Regions from separate parts of the Ensifer sp. R-19 genome, predicted to be linked through region 1. Evidence: riboswitches for the same ligand, from Rfam matches in the RefSeq annotation. Region 1 holds a riboswitch; the other holds the start of a gene.
The links. Region 1 has a riboswitch for FMN ahead of ACN9MO_RS11510 (6,7-dimethyl-8-ribityllumazine synthase). Riboswitches for the same ligand answer to the same signal wherever they lie in the genome.
Positions count from the first base shown of each region.

Region 2: another riboswitch for FMN. It lies ahead of ACN9MO_RS05200 (DMT family transporter); the one in region 1 lies ahead of ACN9MO_RS11510 (6,7-dimethyl-8-ribityllumazine synthase).

Region 1 covers NZ_CP184569.1:2,338,262-2,345,910, forward strand. Annotated here, with positions in the region: gene ACN9MO_RS11485 (ABC transporter substrate-binding protein) at 1-75, shown strand, start outside; gene ACN9MO_RS11490 (ABC transporter permease) at 262-1,143, shown strand; gene ACN9MO_RS11495 (ABC transporter permease) at 1,140-1,922, shown strand; gene ACN9MO_RS11500 (ABC transporter ATP-binding protein) at 1,934-2,995, shown strand; gene ACN9MO_RS11505 (TfoX/Sxy family protein) at 3,091-3,435, shown strand; FMN riboswitch at 3,613-3,764, shown strand; gene ACN9MO_RS11510 (6,7-dimethyl-8-ribityllumazine synthase) at 3,856-4,329, shown strand; gene ACN9MO_RS11515 (low temperature requirement protein A) at 4,708-5,991, opposite strand; gene ACN9MO_RS11520 (RpiB/LacA/LacB family sugar-phosphate isomerase) at 6,148-6,588, opposite strand; gene ACN9MO_RS11525 (triose-phosphate isomerase) at 6,632-7,399, opposite strand; gene ACN9MO_RS11530 (DeoR/GlpR family DNA-binding transcription regulator) at 7,396-7,649, opposite strand, start outside.
Region 2 covers NZ_CP184569.1:1,058,855-1,066,503, forward strand. Annotated here, with positions in the region: gene clpX (ATP-dependent Clp protease ATP-binding subunit ClpX) at 1-1,164, shown strand, start outside; gene lon (endopeptidase La) at 1,539-3,959, shown strand; gene hupB (DNA-binding protein HupB) at 4,180-4,455, shown strand; FMN riboswitch at 4,581-4,746, shown strand; gene ACN9MO_RS05200 (DMT family transporter) at 4,825-5,739, shown strand; gene ACN9MO_RS05205 (esterase-like activity of phytase family protein) at 5,828-7,649, shown strand, end outside.

The DNA of each region.
Region 1 (7,649 bases):
CTCGAAGAAGTCGATGCCAACAAGGCTGCCGTCACCGGCGGCTGGGATTCCGTCGTCGGCGCGAACGTTCAGTAAGTCTTTCCACAGACATGTCGCCTCGGCCGGTTTTCCGGCCGGGGCGACATAAGTTATTCGTAAGGAATTCAAGTCTTTGGAGCGGAATGAGGAAAAATGTGCGCGGGTTTCAGCCCGCACCCCGCTCTAACTTGCAAGTATCAATAACGCCCGCGTCGATAACGCGGTTTCAGGGGCGCGAACGGAATGTCATCTGCTAAACCCGACGCCAGCCCGCCGGCGCGTCGCCTACCGCTTCACTGGCTGGGCATTCTGCCCTTTGCCGCCTTTGTGACGCTGTTTCTGATATTGCCGACGGCAAAGATCGTGGTCGGCGCCTTTCAGACACCGGATGGCAGCTTCACGTTCGAGAACATCCGTGGCCTGTTCACGCCCTCGATCCTTGCGGCCTACTGGATCTCGATCAAGATCAGCATAGCCTCGGCGCTCCTCGGCTGCCTGATTGGCTTTGCCATGGCCTCGGCCATTGTCTTCGGCGGCTTGCCGAAGGGCATCCGCGGGCCGCTTCTGACCTTTTCCGGCGTTGCCTCCAACTTTGCCGGCGTGCCGCTCGCCTTCGCCTTTCTCGCTACCCTCGGCCCGGTCGGCATCGTTACGGTGTTCCTGCGCTCGAACTTCGGTCTCGACCTCAGAATGCTCGGCTTCAATCTCCTGTCCTTCTGGGGGCTGACAGTCACCTACCTCTTTTTCCAGATCCCGCTGATGATCCTCATCATCACGCCGGCGCTCGACGGCCTGAAGCGCGAATGGCGCGAGGCCGCCGAAATCCTCGGTGCCACCGGCCTGCAGTACTGGCGCATGGTCGCCTTCCCGATCCTGCTTCCCTCGCTGCTCGGCACGCTGGCGCTGCTCTTCGCCAATGCCTTCGGCGCCGTTGCGACCGCGATCGCGCTCACCGGCTCGTCGCTGTCGATCGTGCCGATCCTGCTGTTCGCCCAGATCCGCGGCGACGTGCTCGGCAATCCGCATCTCGGCTATGCGCTCGCCTTCGGCATGATCGTCGTCACCGGCATTGCCAACGCGATCTACATCTGGCTGCGCGGCCGCAGCGAAAGGTGGCTGAAATGAAGAAGATCTGGGCCTGGGGGGCCCTCGTTTTCGGCCTCCTCTATTTCACCCTGCCGCTCATCGGCATGACCAACTTCTCCTTGAAGATGCGCCGCGGCGAATATTCCTTCGACGCCTATCAGAAGGTTTTCGCCGATCCGCGCTTCCAGGAAACCTTCAGCTATTCGGTGCTGCAGGCGCTGTTCACCATCGTCTTCGGCGTGCTGCTCGTCGTACCTACCGCCTATTGGGTCCGGCTGAAGCTGCCGCGGCTGCGCCCCTATATCGAGTTCATCACGCTTCTGCCGCTCGTTATCCCGGCGATCGTCATCGTCTTCGGCTATATCCGGCTCTACAACACCTCGAGCTGGCTGCCGCTGACGGGCTCGCTGACGGGGACCAACATCCTCCTGATGTTCGGCTACGCGACGCTCGCTCTGCCCTACATGTACCGCGCGGTCGACACCGGCCTTCGCACCATCGACGTCGCCACCCTGACCGAAGCCGCCCAGAGCCTCGGCGCCGGATGGGCCACGATCCTCGCCAAGATCATTCTGCCGAACGTGCTCGTCGCGGTGCTTTCAGGCGCCTTCCTGACCTTTGCCATCGTCATCGGCGAGTTCACCATGGCGGCACTTCTGAACCGCCCGGCCTTCGGCCCGTACATGCAGCTCTTGGGCGCCAACCGCGCCTATGAGCCTGCCGCACTCGCCGTTATCGCATTCGGCATCACCTGGGGCTGCCTCGGCCTCATCCAGCTCGTCTCGCGCTTCCAAAAAAGCGCGCCTCCCAAGGCCTGAGGACCGCACCCATGAGTTTTCTGTCACTCACCAGCATCAAGAAGTCCTTCGGCCCTGTTCACGTCGTGCACGATTTCGACATGGACATCGAGAAGGGCGAATTCGTCTCCTTCCTGGGTCCGTCCGGCTGCGGCAAGACGACCGTCCTGCGCATGATCGCCGGCTTCGAGACACCCTCCGCCGGCTCTATCGTGATCAACGGCAAGGACCAAGGGTCGTTGAAACCCAACCAGCGCAACATCGGCATGGTGTTTCAGGCCTATGCGCTGTTTCCGAACATGAACGTGCATGACAACGTTGCCTTCGGCCTCAAGGTCGCAGGCACTGACAAGTCGGAGATCGACGCACGGGTGAAGCAGATGCTCGGGCTGATCAAGCTCGAGCACCTGGCGGACCGCTTCCCCTACCAGCTCTCCGGCGGCCAGCAGCAGCGCGTGGCGCTTGCCCGCGCCATTGCGGTCAAGCCGCAGGTGCTGCTGCTCGACGAGCCGCTTTCGGCGCTCGACGCCAAGATCCGCGTGTCGCTGCGCGAAGAAATCCGGCAGATCCAGCAGCAGCTCGGCATCACCACGGTCTTCGTCACCCACGACCAGGAAGAGGCGCTGTCGATCTCCGATCGTATCGTCGTCATGAATGCCGGACGTGCCGACCAGATCGGCACCCCCTTCGAGATCTACAACACGCCGTCAACGCGCTTCGTCGCTTCCTTCGTCGGCACGCTGAACATCATCGAGGGCAAGGTCGCGGATCCGGCCTCGGGCGCCGTAACGATCGGCAACCAGCAGGTGGCTCTGAAAGACCCGATTGCCGGCATGAAGGGTGGCGACAGCATCTCGCTGGCGTTGCGCCCTGAAGCGGGCTCGATTGCCGAAGGGGCGCAAGGCGATACGGCGCTTGCCGGCGAGGTCGTCTCGACGAGCTTCCTCGGCTCGGTCATCCGCACGCGGCTTCGCGTCGGCGACGATGTCATCTCCTTCGACATGTTCAACAATCCGGGCGTAACCCCGCCGGTCTCGGGCGACAACGTCACCCTGCGCTTCGCCGCCAAGGACCTGCTCGTTATTCGCGAGTAGGCCTTGCAGAAGACCGATGAACGCTGGCGCGCAGGGCGCCAGCGAGTATGCAGCGGTTCGTTGCACCATTGCCGGAGACCCGCGAGGTTGCAATCATGGCCAAGGCTGAACCAAGTGCCTTCGTCAGGCATATCCAGGATGAACTCTCCGATCTCGGGCCTGTTCAGATTGACCGCTTCTTCGGCGGCTGGGCCTACGTCGTCGCAGACAAGCGCTTTGCCGTCAGCATCAAGGACCGCCTCTATTTCAGGGTTGATCAGGCGCTGAAAGACGCGCTTATCACAGAGGGTTGCCAGCCGTTCACCTATGAGAAGGGCGGCAAGACCGTGGTCGTGCATCGCTTCTACGAAGCGCCTGTCGACTGCCTCGACGATCGCGACGCCCTCCTCCACTGGGCCGGACGCGCGGTTACCGCGGAAGACGACGATCTGCGCGGATAAGTGCCACGCGGTCGGAATGTTGCCGCCATGACTGCATGGCAACCTGACCATCCGGATTAATGTCCTGGCGGGAACGAATTTGTCCTCACCAGCACCCCACAAGCAAAAATCTGTCGTGATTTCCGCTCTTTTCGTCGCGGCGTGCGTTTGACCGGGCAATCCCGGCCTATATAGTCGCGGTGTTCTCAGGGCGGGGCGAAATTCCCCACCGGCGGTAGCGAGAGAAACCTCGAAGCCCGCGAGCGCTCTGGGAGCTTACGCTCCAGGGGTCAGCAGATCCGGTCGAATTCCGGAGCCGACGGTCACAGTCCGGATGGAAGAGAGCAAGCAGGAACGTGGGCCCCGCGACGGGACCTCACGCGCATGCATGTTCGCCCGACGGGATCATTGGAAACGCCAAACCCTGGAAGGCTTGAGACCATGACTATTCTTTCCCACCCCACCGCCAAGATCGCGATCGTTCGTGCCCGCTGGCACGCCGACATCGTCGACCGCTGCGTCGACGCCTTCGTCGCGCAGTGGACGAAGCTCGGCGGCTCGGCGGCCGACGTCGAGATCTTCGACGTGCCGGGCGCACTCGAAATCCCGCTGCATGCGCAGACGCTGGCCAAGACCGGCCGCTATGCGGCGATCCTCGGCACCGCCTTCGTCGTGGATGGCGGCATCTACCGCCACGACTTCGTCGCCGGCACCGTGCTCGACGGCATGATGCGCGTCCAGCTCGACACCGGCGTGCCGGTGCTTTCGGCCGTGCTGACGCCGCACAATTTCCAGGAAAGCGAGCCGCTCATCGCCTTCTTCCGCGAGCACTTCGTCACCAAGGGCACGGAAGCGGCCAACGCCTGCTCGCAGATTTTGGATGCCCGCGCCAAGCTGGCGCTTGTCAACGCCTGATCGTCTGCGGCTCCGAAGTGAGCCTGCCTGGCGGGTGCGCCGTAAGCGCGCTGCCCCTCATCCGGCCTGCCGGCCACCTTCTCCCCGCTTGCGGGGAGAAGGACACGCGTGGCTCCTTGTCACCCAAACTCATCCTCTCTCGAGAACGGCCGGCCCCCCTGAGGTCAATCAGAGCCATCCCGCCAGCGAGAGCTCTCGTCCCCTCTCCCCGCCTGCGGGGAGAGGGTTAGGGTGAGGGGCAGAATTGCTCTCAGATCATGCCGAACTCGCAGCCCCCCGGAACGCCACAAGCACTCCCGTTGAATCCACTTGTGAGCCACCTGATTCAAGCCGGCAGCCCCAGCCGATAAGCCCCTGTCTCGACTCTCAAATTCGCGCCTACCGCGCCGCCTCGCCGTCCTGCAGGCTGCGCTCCAGCGCCGCCATCCGGTGGCGGTGGCCGCCGGCCTCGTAGCCGACGATGGTGACGACGGGCGCGAGCGTCAGGATGATCAGGCACATCGCCATATCGAGCCCAAGCATCGCCACGACGACGGACGCGATCAGCACCAGCGCCGTGCCGCAAAGCAGCCAGAGATGCAGCCGGTTCGTCTGCCGCAGCAGATACGCGTACATCGCGTAGAGCAGGCCGATGTATAGTCCGACTGGAACCGCGACTGTCAGCACAGTTGCGACCGAGCTGATATGGGCCTTGTGCTCGATATAATAGGCCGCCACGTGCAGCCCGGCGCCGGTGGCGACTATCGCGGCGAAGATCGGTATGTGGCCATAACCCCAGACGAAGGACCGCTTGAGGCGGTGGTGGTGCAGCACCTCGGCGCTCGGCAAAAGGAAATAGATCCACCACATGCCGAAAGTGAGCCCGGTGCCGGCGAGGCAGACGAGCGCAACGTCGAGGTTCCAGCCCTCGCCCTCGACCACGGCAGAGATCGAGGCGACCGTTCCGACCACCCCTTCCCCGAGCGCGATGATCGCCAGCAGCCCGTAACGCTCGGCGATGTGATGCGCATGCCAGGGCGTGCCGCCATAGTGCATCTCGGCAATGTAGGGGCCGAGCATCTCGATCGCCGTCAGCGCGACGACCATGGCAAAGGTCACCGCCAGCGAGAAGTCGAAGAAGATCAAAACGATCCAGCCAAGCTGGGCGACGCTGATCGCCTTCACATAGGCCATGCAGGCTTCCCGCCGCGCCGGATCCTGCCGGCTGGCGCGCAGCCACTGGAAGACCATCGCGACGCGCATGACGACATAGCCGAGCACCATGACGCCGTTGTTGAGGTGCTCGCCCTTGTCGATCGATTCGAACATCGGCGGCAGGCCGATCGCCAGGATCAGCACGCCGACCATCTGCACCATGGTGACGCTGCGAAAGATCCAGTCGTCGGTGTCGTAGGCCGAAGCGAACCAGCTGAAGTTGATCCAGGCCCAGCAGATGGCGAAGGTGGCAAAGCCGAAGCCGATCAGCCCTGCGGTGAAGTGGCCCTCGGCGAAGAGATGCGCGAGCTGCGAGGCGGCCAGGCTGAAGGCGATGACGAAAGTGAGGTCGAACAGGAGTTCGAGTGTCGTCGCAGTCCTGTGATGTTCGTGCGTATCACGTCCACTCATGCGCGCCACGTGGTGGTGAGCGCTCGGATGCGGTTCAGTCGAGGTTGCTTCGCTCATGCGGTAAGGTCCCTGCTGACGATCTGCAAGCATATTCAAATATTTGCGGAAGCGTCGTCAAGGCGTGGTGCGCGCCAGATACGAAAACGCCCGGCATCTCTGCCGGGCGTCTCGTCACGATGCCTGAGGGAGGATCAACGGGCGTCGCGATGTTCTTTATGCCTTGGCAGCATCGAGACGGTCGATCGCTTGCACGTTGCCGGCCGAAGCGCCCTGCGGATCGAATTCGGACGCAAGCCAGGTATCGACGATCGATTTCGCCAACTCCGGCCCGATGACCCGCGCACCCATGGTGATGATCTGGGCGTTGTTCGACTTCGCCGCACGCTCGGCCGAATAGGTGTCGTGCGTCAGTGCTGCACGGATGCCCGGCACCTTGTTGGCGGAGATGCAGACGCCGATGCCCGTGCCGCAGAACAGGATGCCGCGGTCGTGCTTGCCCTCGACGACCTGCTGCGCCAGCTTCTGCGCGAGATCCGCGTAAAAGCCGGACTGGCTGAGGTCTACGACCTCGACGTCGGCCCGGCCCGCGAGATGGGCGGCAATGACGTCCAGCAGGGGCTTGCCGGCGCTGTCTGCCCCGATTGCAATCTTCATGATTGTTCCTTTCCATTCTTCAGGAACTGCCGCGGCCGAAGGCTCAGATCGCCTTTACGACACGCTGCAGAATGTCGAGATAGCCGGCGACGTCCCAGGCGGAGCGGCCGATGAAGAGGCCGTCGATATGCACCTGCGCGATCAATTCTTCGCAGTTGCCGGGATTGACGCTGCCGCCATAGAGCACCGGCACGCGCCGGCCGAGCGCCGCTTCGGCGACGTCGGCGATGCGCTTGTGGCGCTCGTCCGCATAGTCCGATGTCGCGGGAATGCCGTTGACGCCGATCGCCCAGACCGGCTCGTAGGCAAGCAGGATGGTCGCCTGCTTCGCCTCGCCTTCGAGAAGCGCCAGTGCGCCTTCGACCTGACGCCTCAGCACCTGATCCGCCTCGCCCGCTTCACGCTCGGAAAGCGTCTCGCCGATGCAGATCAGCGGCACCAGACCATGGCGCACGGCGGCTGCCGTCTTCAGGCCGACGGTGCGGTCGGTCTCGCCGAAATGCTCGCGCCGCTCGCTGTGGCCAAGCTCGACCACGTCGACGTTGCAATCCGCAAGCATCAGCGGCGACACCTCGCCGGTCCAGGCGCCGGCATCGTCCCAATGCATGTTCTGCGCGCCGACCTTGACACTGGTTGCGGCAAGCCGCGCCTTGACCTCGCGCACCGCCGTGAACGGCGGGATGACGAAGCGCTGGACACGATCGTCGCGCGTCGCATCGGTAGCGGCCAGGCCATCGGCAAAGACCATCGCCTCGGCCAGCGTCTTGTTCATCTTCCAGCTGGTGCCGACCCAGAGCCCGGACTTGTTCATGCTTTCTCCGATGCCTTGCTATTGCCGACCCTGACCAGCCGAATGCCTGCCTCTTCGAGTGGTGCTGCATGCTCGGCAGCCACTTCGGCGCCGGTCAGCACCGCATCGAAGGCATCGAGGCCGGTCAGGAAATGGAGCGCCGAGCGCCCGAATTTGTCGTGGTCCACCAGCAGGTATTTGCGCTTGGCCGCCTTCACCATCAGGCGCTTGGCCTGCACCACCTCCTGGTCCTGGTGGAAGGCCGTCGTCC
Region 2 (7,649 bases), 1.3 Mb from region 1:
ATCTGCGATGAATGCGTCGAACTGTGCATGGACATCATTCGCGAAGAGAACAAGACCTCGATGGTCAAGTCCCGCGACGGTGTGCCGACCCCTCAGGAAATCATAAAGGTCCTCGACGAATACGTCATCGGCCAGCAGCAGGCCAAGCGCATCCTCTCGGTGGCCGTGCACAACCACTACAAGCGCCTGGCGCATGCCGCCAAGGGCAGCGACGTCGAACTGGCGAAGTCCAACATCATGCTCGTCGGCCCGACCGGCTGCGGCAAGACCTATCTCGCCCAGACGCTCGCCCGCATCATCGACGTGCCGTTTACCATGGCCGACGCCACGACGCTGACCGAAGCCGGTTACGTCGGTGAAGACGTCGAAAACATCATCCTCAAGCTGCTCCAGGCCGCCGACTACAACGTCGAGCGCGCGCAGCGCGGCATCGTCTACATCGACGAAGTCGACAAGATTTCCCGCAAGTCCGACAACCCGTCGATCACCCGTGACGTTTCGGGCGAGGGCGTGCAGCAGGCGCTGCTCAAGATCATGGAAGGCACTGTTGCGTCGGTGCCGCCACAGGGTGGTCGCAAGCATCCGCAGCAGGAATTCCTGCAGGTGGATACCACCAACATCCTGTTCATCTGCGGCGGTGCGTTTGCCGGCCTCGACAAGATCATCTCCGCCCGTGGCGAGAAGACCTCGATCGGTTTCGGCGCGACGGTCCGCTCGCCGGAAGATCGCCGCGTCGGCGAGGTTCTGCGCGAACTCGAGCCGGAAGATCTGGTCAAGTTCGGTCTCATTCCGGAATTCATTGGCCGTCTGCCGGTTCTGGCGACGCTCGAAGATCTCGATGAAGATGCGCTGATCCAGATCCTGTCCGAGCCGAAGAACGCTCTGATCAAGCAGTATCAGCGCCTGTTCGAGATGGAAGACGTCGAGTTGACCTTCCACGAGGACGCGCTGCGCGAGATTGCCCGCCGGGCGATCGTGCGCAAGACCGGCGCCCGCGGCCTCCGTTCGATCATGGAGAAGATCCTGCTCGACACGATGTTCGAGCTGCCAACGCTCGAAGGCGTGCGCGAAGTGGTCATCTCCGACGAGGTGGTCAAGGGCGCGGCGCGGCCGCTCTACATCTACTCCGAGCGGTCGGACGAAAAGACCAACGTTTCGGCCTGATAACGCCGAATTATCGTTTGAGAAGCCCGCCTTGTGCGGGCTTTTTCATGTTCGCGCACTTAGCTGTTGAGACAAAGCCGCCCGAGCGCAGATTTCACAATTCGATTGTTGCTAAAGTGTCTCAAACAACGCAATGATGTGACGATTCAATGAAGGACCTTTATCGTTGCGCGTCCTTGAGCCTCGTTCTCCGTCGCAAGGCCCGCAACAGAAATGATGCGTAGTCAGAAGGACCCGGCCACGATTGGTGGGTGTCGCGTCCAGCCTTGAAATGGACGCGGTGGCACTCCACTTTGATGTGGAAAATATGACAACCGGGAGTGCCTGCGGGGCTCCCGGGAACGGGCCCGAAATCGGGACGGAAAGGAAATGACATGACGAACAAAACGTCACCGGCGACTGAAAGCGCGACCTACCCGGTTCTGCCGCTCCGCGACATCGTGGTCTTCCCGCACATGATCGTGCCGCTCTTCGTCGGCCGCGAAAAGTCGATCCGTGCGCTTGAGGAAGTCATGGGCACCGACAAGCAAATCATGCTTGCCACCCAGATCAACGCCACCGACGACGATCCGGAACCGTCCGCGATCTATGAAGTCGGCACCATCGCCAATGTCCTGCAATTGCTGAAGCTGCCCGACGGCACCGTCAAGGTGCTGGTCGAAGGCCGCGCGCGCGCCAAGATCGACGGCTACACGCCGCGCGACGAATTCTATGAGGCATCCGCGCATACGCTGAGCGAGCCGGAAGAAGATCCGGTCGAAATCGAAGCGCTGAGCCGCTCGGTCGTTTCCGAGTTCGAGAGCTATGTGAAGCTCAACAAGAAGATCTCCCCCGAGGTCGTCGGTGTCGCCAGCCAGATCGAAGACTATTCGAAGCTGGCCGATACGGTCGCCTCGCACCTGTCGATCAAGATCGTCGAGAAGCAGGAAATGCTGGAGACCACCAGCGTGAAGATGCGTCTGGAAAAGGCGCTCGGCTTCATGGAAGGTGAGATTTCCGTCCTGCAGGTCGAAAAGCGCATCCGCTCGCGCGTCAAGCGCCAGATGGAAAAGACCCAGCGCGAGTACTACCTCAACGAACAGATGAAAGCGATCCAGAAGGAACTCGGCGACGGCGAGGATGGCCGTGACGAGATGGCCGAGATCGAGGAGCGCATCGCCAAGACGAAGCTCTCCAAGGAAGCGCGCGAAAAGGCTGACGCTGAACTGAAGAAGCTGCGCCAGATGAGCCCGATGTCCGCGGAAGCGACCGTGGTTCGCAACTATCTGGATTGGCTGCTCGGTCTGCCCTGGGGCAAGAAGTCGAAGATCAAGACCGACCTGAACCATGCCGAAAACGTGCTCAACACGGATCATTTCGGTCTCGATAAGGTCAAGGAACGCATCGTCGAGTATCTCGCCGTGCAGGCGCGTTCGTCGAAGATCAAGGGTCCGATCCTGTGCCTCGTCGGCCCTCCCGGCGTCGGCAAGACCTCGCTCGCCAAGTCGATCGCCAAGGCGACCGGCCGCGAATATGTGCGCATGGCGCTCGGCGGCGTTCGTGACGAAGCCGAGATCCGCGGTCACCGCCGCACCTATATCGGCTCCATGCCGGGCAAGGTGGTGCAGTCGATGAAGAAGGCGAAGCGGTCCAACCCGCTGTTCCTGCTCGACGAAATCGACAAGATGGGCCAGGACTTCCGCGGCGATCCGTCGTCGGCTCTGCTCGAGGTGCTGGATCCGGAACAGAACTCGACCTTCATGGACCACTACCTTGAAGTCGAATACGACCTGTCCAACGTGATGTTCATCACCACGGCCAACACGCTGAACATTCCGGCGCCGTTGATGGACCGTATGGAAGTGATCCGCATCGCCGGCTACACCGAAGAGGAAAAGCTGGAGATCGCCAAGCGGCATCTGCTGCCGAAGGCGATCCGCGACCACGCGCTGCAGCCGAAGGAGTTCTCCGTGACTGACGGAGCCCTGATGGCGGTCATCCAGACCTACACGCGGGAAGCCGGTGTTCGTAACTTCGAGCGCGAATTGATGAAGCTCGCCCGCAAGGCGGTGACCGAGATCATCAAGGGCAAGACGAAGACGGTCGAAGTCACGGCGGACAACATCAACGACTACCTTGGTGTTCCGCGCTTCCGTCACGGCGAAGCCGAACGCGACGATCAGATCGGCGTGGTCACGGGTCTTGCCTGGACCGAGGTCGGCGGCGAATTGCTGACGATCGAAGGCGTCATGATGCCCGGCAAGGGCCGCATGACGGTCACCGGCAACCTGCGTGACGTGATGAAGGAATCGATTTCGGCGGCGGCGTCCTATGTCCGCTCGCGGGCGATCGATTTCGGCATCGAGCCTCCGATGTTCGACAAGAGCGACATCCACGTGCACGTGCCGGAAGGTGCGACGCCGAAGGATGGTCCGTCGGCCGGTGTCGCCATGGCAACCGCGATCGTGTCGATCATGACCGGCATCCCGATCTCCAAGGACGTCGCGATGACCGGCGAGATCACGCTGCGCGGCCGCGTGCTGCCGATCGGCGGTCTCAAGGAGAAGCTGCTGGCAGCGCTCCGGGGAGGCATCAAGAAGGTGCTGATTCCCGAAGAGAACGCCAAGGATCTCGCCGAGATCCCGGATAACGTGAAGAACGCACTCGAAATCATCCCGGTTTCGCGGATGGGCGAGGTGCTTGTACACGCTCTGGCGCGCATGCCGGAACCGATCGAATGGGACCCGGCAAGGGAGCCGGCAACCGTCGCAGTGGTTGATTCGCAGGACGAAGCAGGCTCCTCGATCGCCCACTAAAAAGTGCCGGTGAATGGGCGCAGCGACCTCACGCGGCGCCCATTTTGCAGAAAAATTGGGAAGACCGGCCTCTGGCCGGTCTTTTTTGTTGTAAAAGCGCCCTGCAAGCCTTGCATTCCAAGGGATTAGGCGCAATTGGGAAAGGCAAGACGCGGGCGATGCGCAAGCCGCCGCGGCTTAAAACACAGTCGTTTCGAACCAATCTGAAAGGGGTGGAAACATGAACAAAAATGAGCTCGTGTCTGCCGTTGCTGAGAAGGCCGGACTTTCCAAGACCGACGCATCTTCTGCAGTTGATGCAGTTTTCGAGACCATCCAGGGCGAGCTGAAGAGCGGCGGCGACATTCGCCTGGTCGGCTTCGGCAACTTCTCGGTTTCGCGCCGCGAAGCCTCGAAGGGCCGCAACCCGTCCACGGGTGCGGAAGTTGACATCCCGGCCCGCAACGTGCCGAAGTTCACGGCCGGCAAGGGCCTGAAGGACGCCGTCAACGGCTGATCAGATTTGCTTGGCGGCCGGACACGAGGCCGGCAGTCCAGGTATTCGAGGGTTCGGCGAAAGCCGGACCCTTTCGCATTCCGGGGGGCTGCCCTTGCGGCCTCCTGCCATTTGCTCTACGGCTTGCCCATTCTCAGGGCGGGGTGAAAATCCCCACCGGCGGTAAGGGCGCTGCAACATCATGCGGTGACCCAAGCCCGCGAGCGCCTTTCTCCTGAAGCGGGGAAGGGGTCAGCAGATCCGGTGCAATTCCGGAGCCGACGGTCATAGTCCGGATGAAAGAGAATGGTCGTCGGCACGAAGAGCAGGGCTGCCCGGCGTCGTGCCGTGCGCTCATGCGTCCTGATTTGTGTTTGTCCATTTCTCAGGATGCGTGACATGAATCAGACTTCCCTCGGTTTGTCCTCCTCGCGCGCCATGGCCGGTGCCGGCTTCATGGTGCTGGCCGGTATTGCCTTCGCCGGGCTCAATGTCGTTACCCAATGGCTGACGATGAAACTCGGCTTTCCCGCTGCCGCCACGGCCTTCTGGCAATATGCCTTCGCCCTTCTCTTTTCTTTGCCGTTCCTGCGGCGCGTCGGACTTTCGGCGATGCGCACCGATTACCCGTGGCGCCACGTCGTGCGCGTGGCCCTCGCGGCCTTCGGCGTCGGGGCCTGGGTCTCCAGCCTTGCGCATGTGCCGATCTGGCAGGCGATTGCCCTGGTGATGACCTCGCCGTTCTTCATCATCCTTGGCGCTCGCCTGTTTCTCGGCGAACGCGTCGGTCCGGCCCGCTGGACCGCGACCGCGGTCGGATTTGCCGGTGCGATGATCATTCTTGAACCCTGGTCGGACAGCTTCACCTGGGCAGCGCTGCTGCCGATCCTCTCCGCCTTGCTCTGGGGCGCCTCGTCGCTCATCACCAAGAGCCTGACGAGCAGCGAGCGTCCCGAAACCATCACCATCTGGCTGCTTGTCCTTTTGACCCCGATCAATGGCGCCATTGCGCTCACGGCCGGTTTCGCGGTGCCGCAGGGCATGGCGCTCGGCCTTCTCGTGCTCGCCGGGGTCATGACAGTGTTCGCGCAATATTTGCTGACGCTCGCCTATACGGTTGCCGACGCCGCCTATGTGCAGCCCTTCGATGATTTGAAGCTGCCGCTCAATGTCTTTGCCGGCTGGCTGGTCTTCGGTTACGCACCGACAGGCTATCTCTGGTTCGGTGCGGTCCTGATCCTTGGCGCGTCACTGTTCATCATGCGCAACGAGAGTCGGCGCGAACGGGAGGCTGTTGCAACCTGAACGGTGTAAAATCCGGCCGGTGTCATTCGGCTGTCATCGCAGTCGCGCAGAACCCCCATGTTTTCAGTATTCTCCATGGGGGATTTCAATGATCATTACTTCGCGCGTGACCGCGTTCGCGGCCGTCCTTCTTGCTTCCGCGGCATTTCCTGCGGCGGCTGAACCTGTATTCAATCGTATTGCGTCCTTTGCCGTTGCCGACAATCTGCCCGATGGTGACGCGCGCAAAGCGCCGACGTCCGCCGAGATCATCACGGCCAGCGAAGACGGCAATACGCTGATCTACTCCGACAGCCCGGGCAAGCGCGTCGGCCTGATCGACATCACCGATGCCAAGGCGCCGAAGGCAGCCGGCACAATCTCTTTCGACGGTGAGCCGACCTCCGTTACTGTTGCCGGCGCCAAGGCGCTCGTTGCGGTCAACACGCGCGAAAGCTTCGTCAAGCCTTCCGGTCTTCTGGCAATCGTCGACCTGGCGTCGAAGAAGGTGGATGCGACCTGCGATCTCGGCGGTCAGCCGGACTCGGTTGCCGTCAACAAGGACCGTACGCTTGCAGCCATCGCCATTGAAAACGAGCGCGACGAGGAAGTGAACGACGGCAAGATCCCGCAGATGCCGGCCGGCGATCTGGTGATCCTGTCCTTGAAGGACGGCGTTGCCGATTGCGGCTCGCTGAAGCGCGTGACGCTGACGGGTCTTGCCGAAATCGCTGGCGAAGATCCGGAGCCGGAATTCGTCTCCTTCAACGGCAAGGACGAGATTGCGCTGACGTTGCAGGAGAACAACCACATCGTCGTCATCGACGGCAAGACTGCGACGGTGAAGACGCACTTCTCTGCTGGCACCGTCGACCTCAAGGATATCGACATCAAGCGCAACGGCGCCATCGCCTTCAAGGACGAGCAGCCGGGCCGCGAGCGCGAGCCCGATGCGGTGAAGTGGCTCAACGATAACCGCATCGTCGTTGCCAACGAAGGTGACTACGAAGGCGGCTCGCGCGGCTTCACGATCTTCGACACCACCGGCAAGGTGCTCTACGAATCGGGCGCGAGCTTCGAGCATGCCGTTGCCGCGATCGGCCACTACCCGGAAAAGCGCTCGTCGGCCAAGGGCGCGGAGCCCGAGGGGCTGGAAGCGGCCAAGTTCGGCGACGACAACCTGTTCTTCCTGCTCGCCGAGCGCGCTTCCGTCGTCGGCGTCTACAAGGATACGGGTGCGGAGCCCGAACTGCTGCAACTGCTGCCGTCGGGCATCTCGCCGGAAGGCGCCGTCGCGATCCCGTCGCGCAATCTGCTTGCGACCGCCAATGAAGTCGACCTCGTCGAGGACGGCGGCGCGCGTTCGCATGTGATGATCTATGAGCGCGGCGAAGGCGAAGCTGCCTATCCGCAGATCCACTCCGCCGAGAAGGACGGGCTGCCGATCGGCTTCGGTGCACTCTCCGGTCTTGCTGCCGTCTCGGACAAGCCGGGCTTCCTGCGCGCCGTCAACGACTCGGTCTTCTCGTCGCAGCCGACGATCTTCACCATCGACGCCACCCAGAAGCCGGCGCTGATCACCGAGACGCTCGCCATCACCCGTGACGGCGCACCGGCTCAGAAGCTCGACATCGAAGGCATCGCCAATGACGGGGAAGGGGGCTTCTGGCTCGCATCGGAAGGCAATTCCGACAAGCTCTACAGCCACGCGCTCTTCCACGTGAACAAGAAGGGCGAGATCAAGAAGGAAATCGCTTTGCCTGAGGCGCTGCGCGCCGGCGAAACCCGCTTCGGCTTCGAAGGCATCACCGTTGTTGGCGAAGGCGACGACCAGACGCTGTGGATGGCTGTTCAGCGCGAATGGAAGGACGACGAGAAGGGCTTCGTCAAGCTCGTCTCCTACAAGCCGAAGAGCGAAGAGTGGGGTGCCG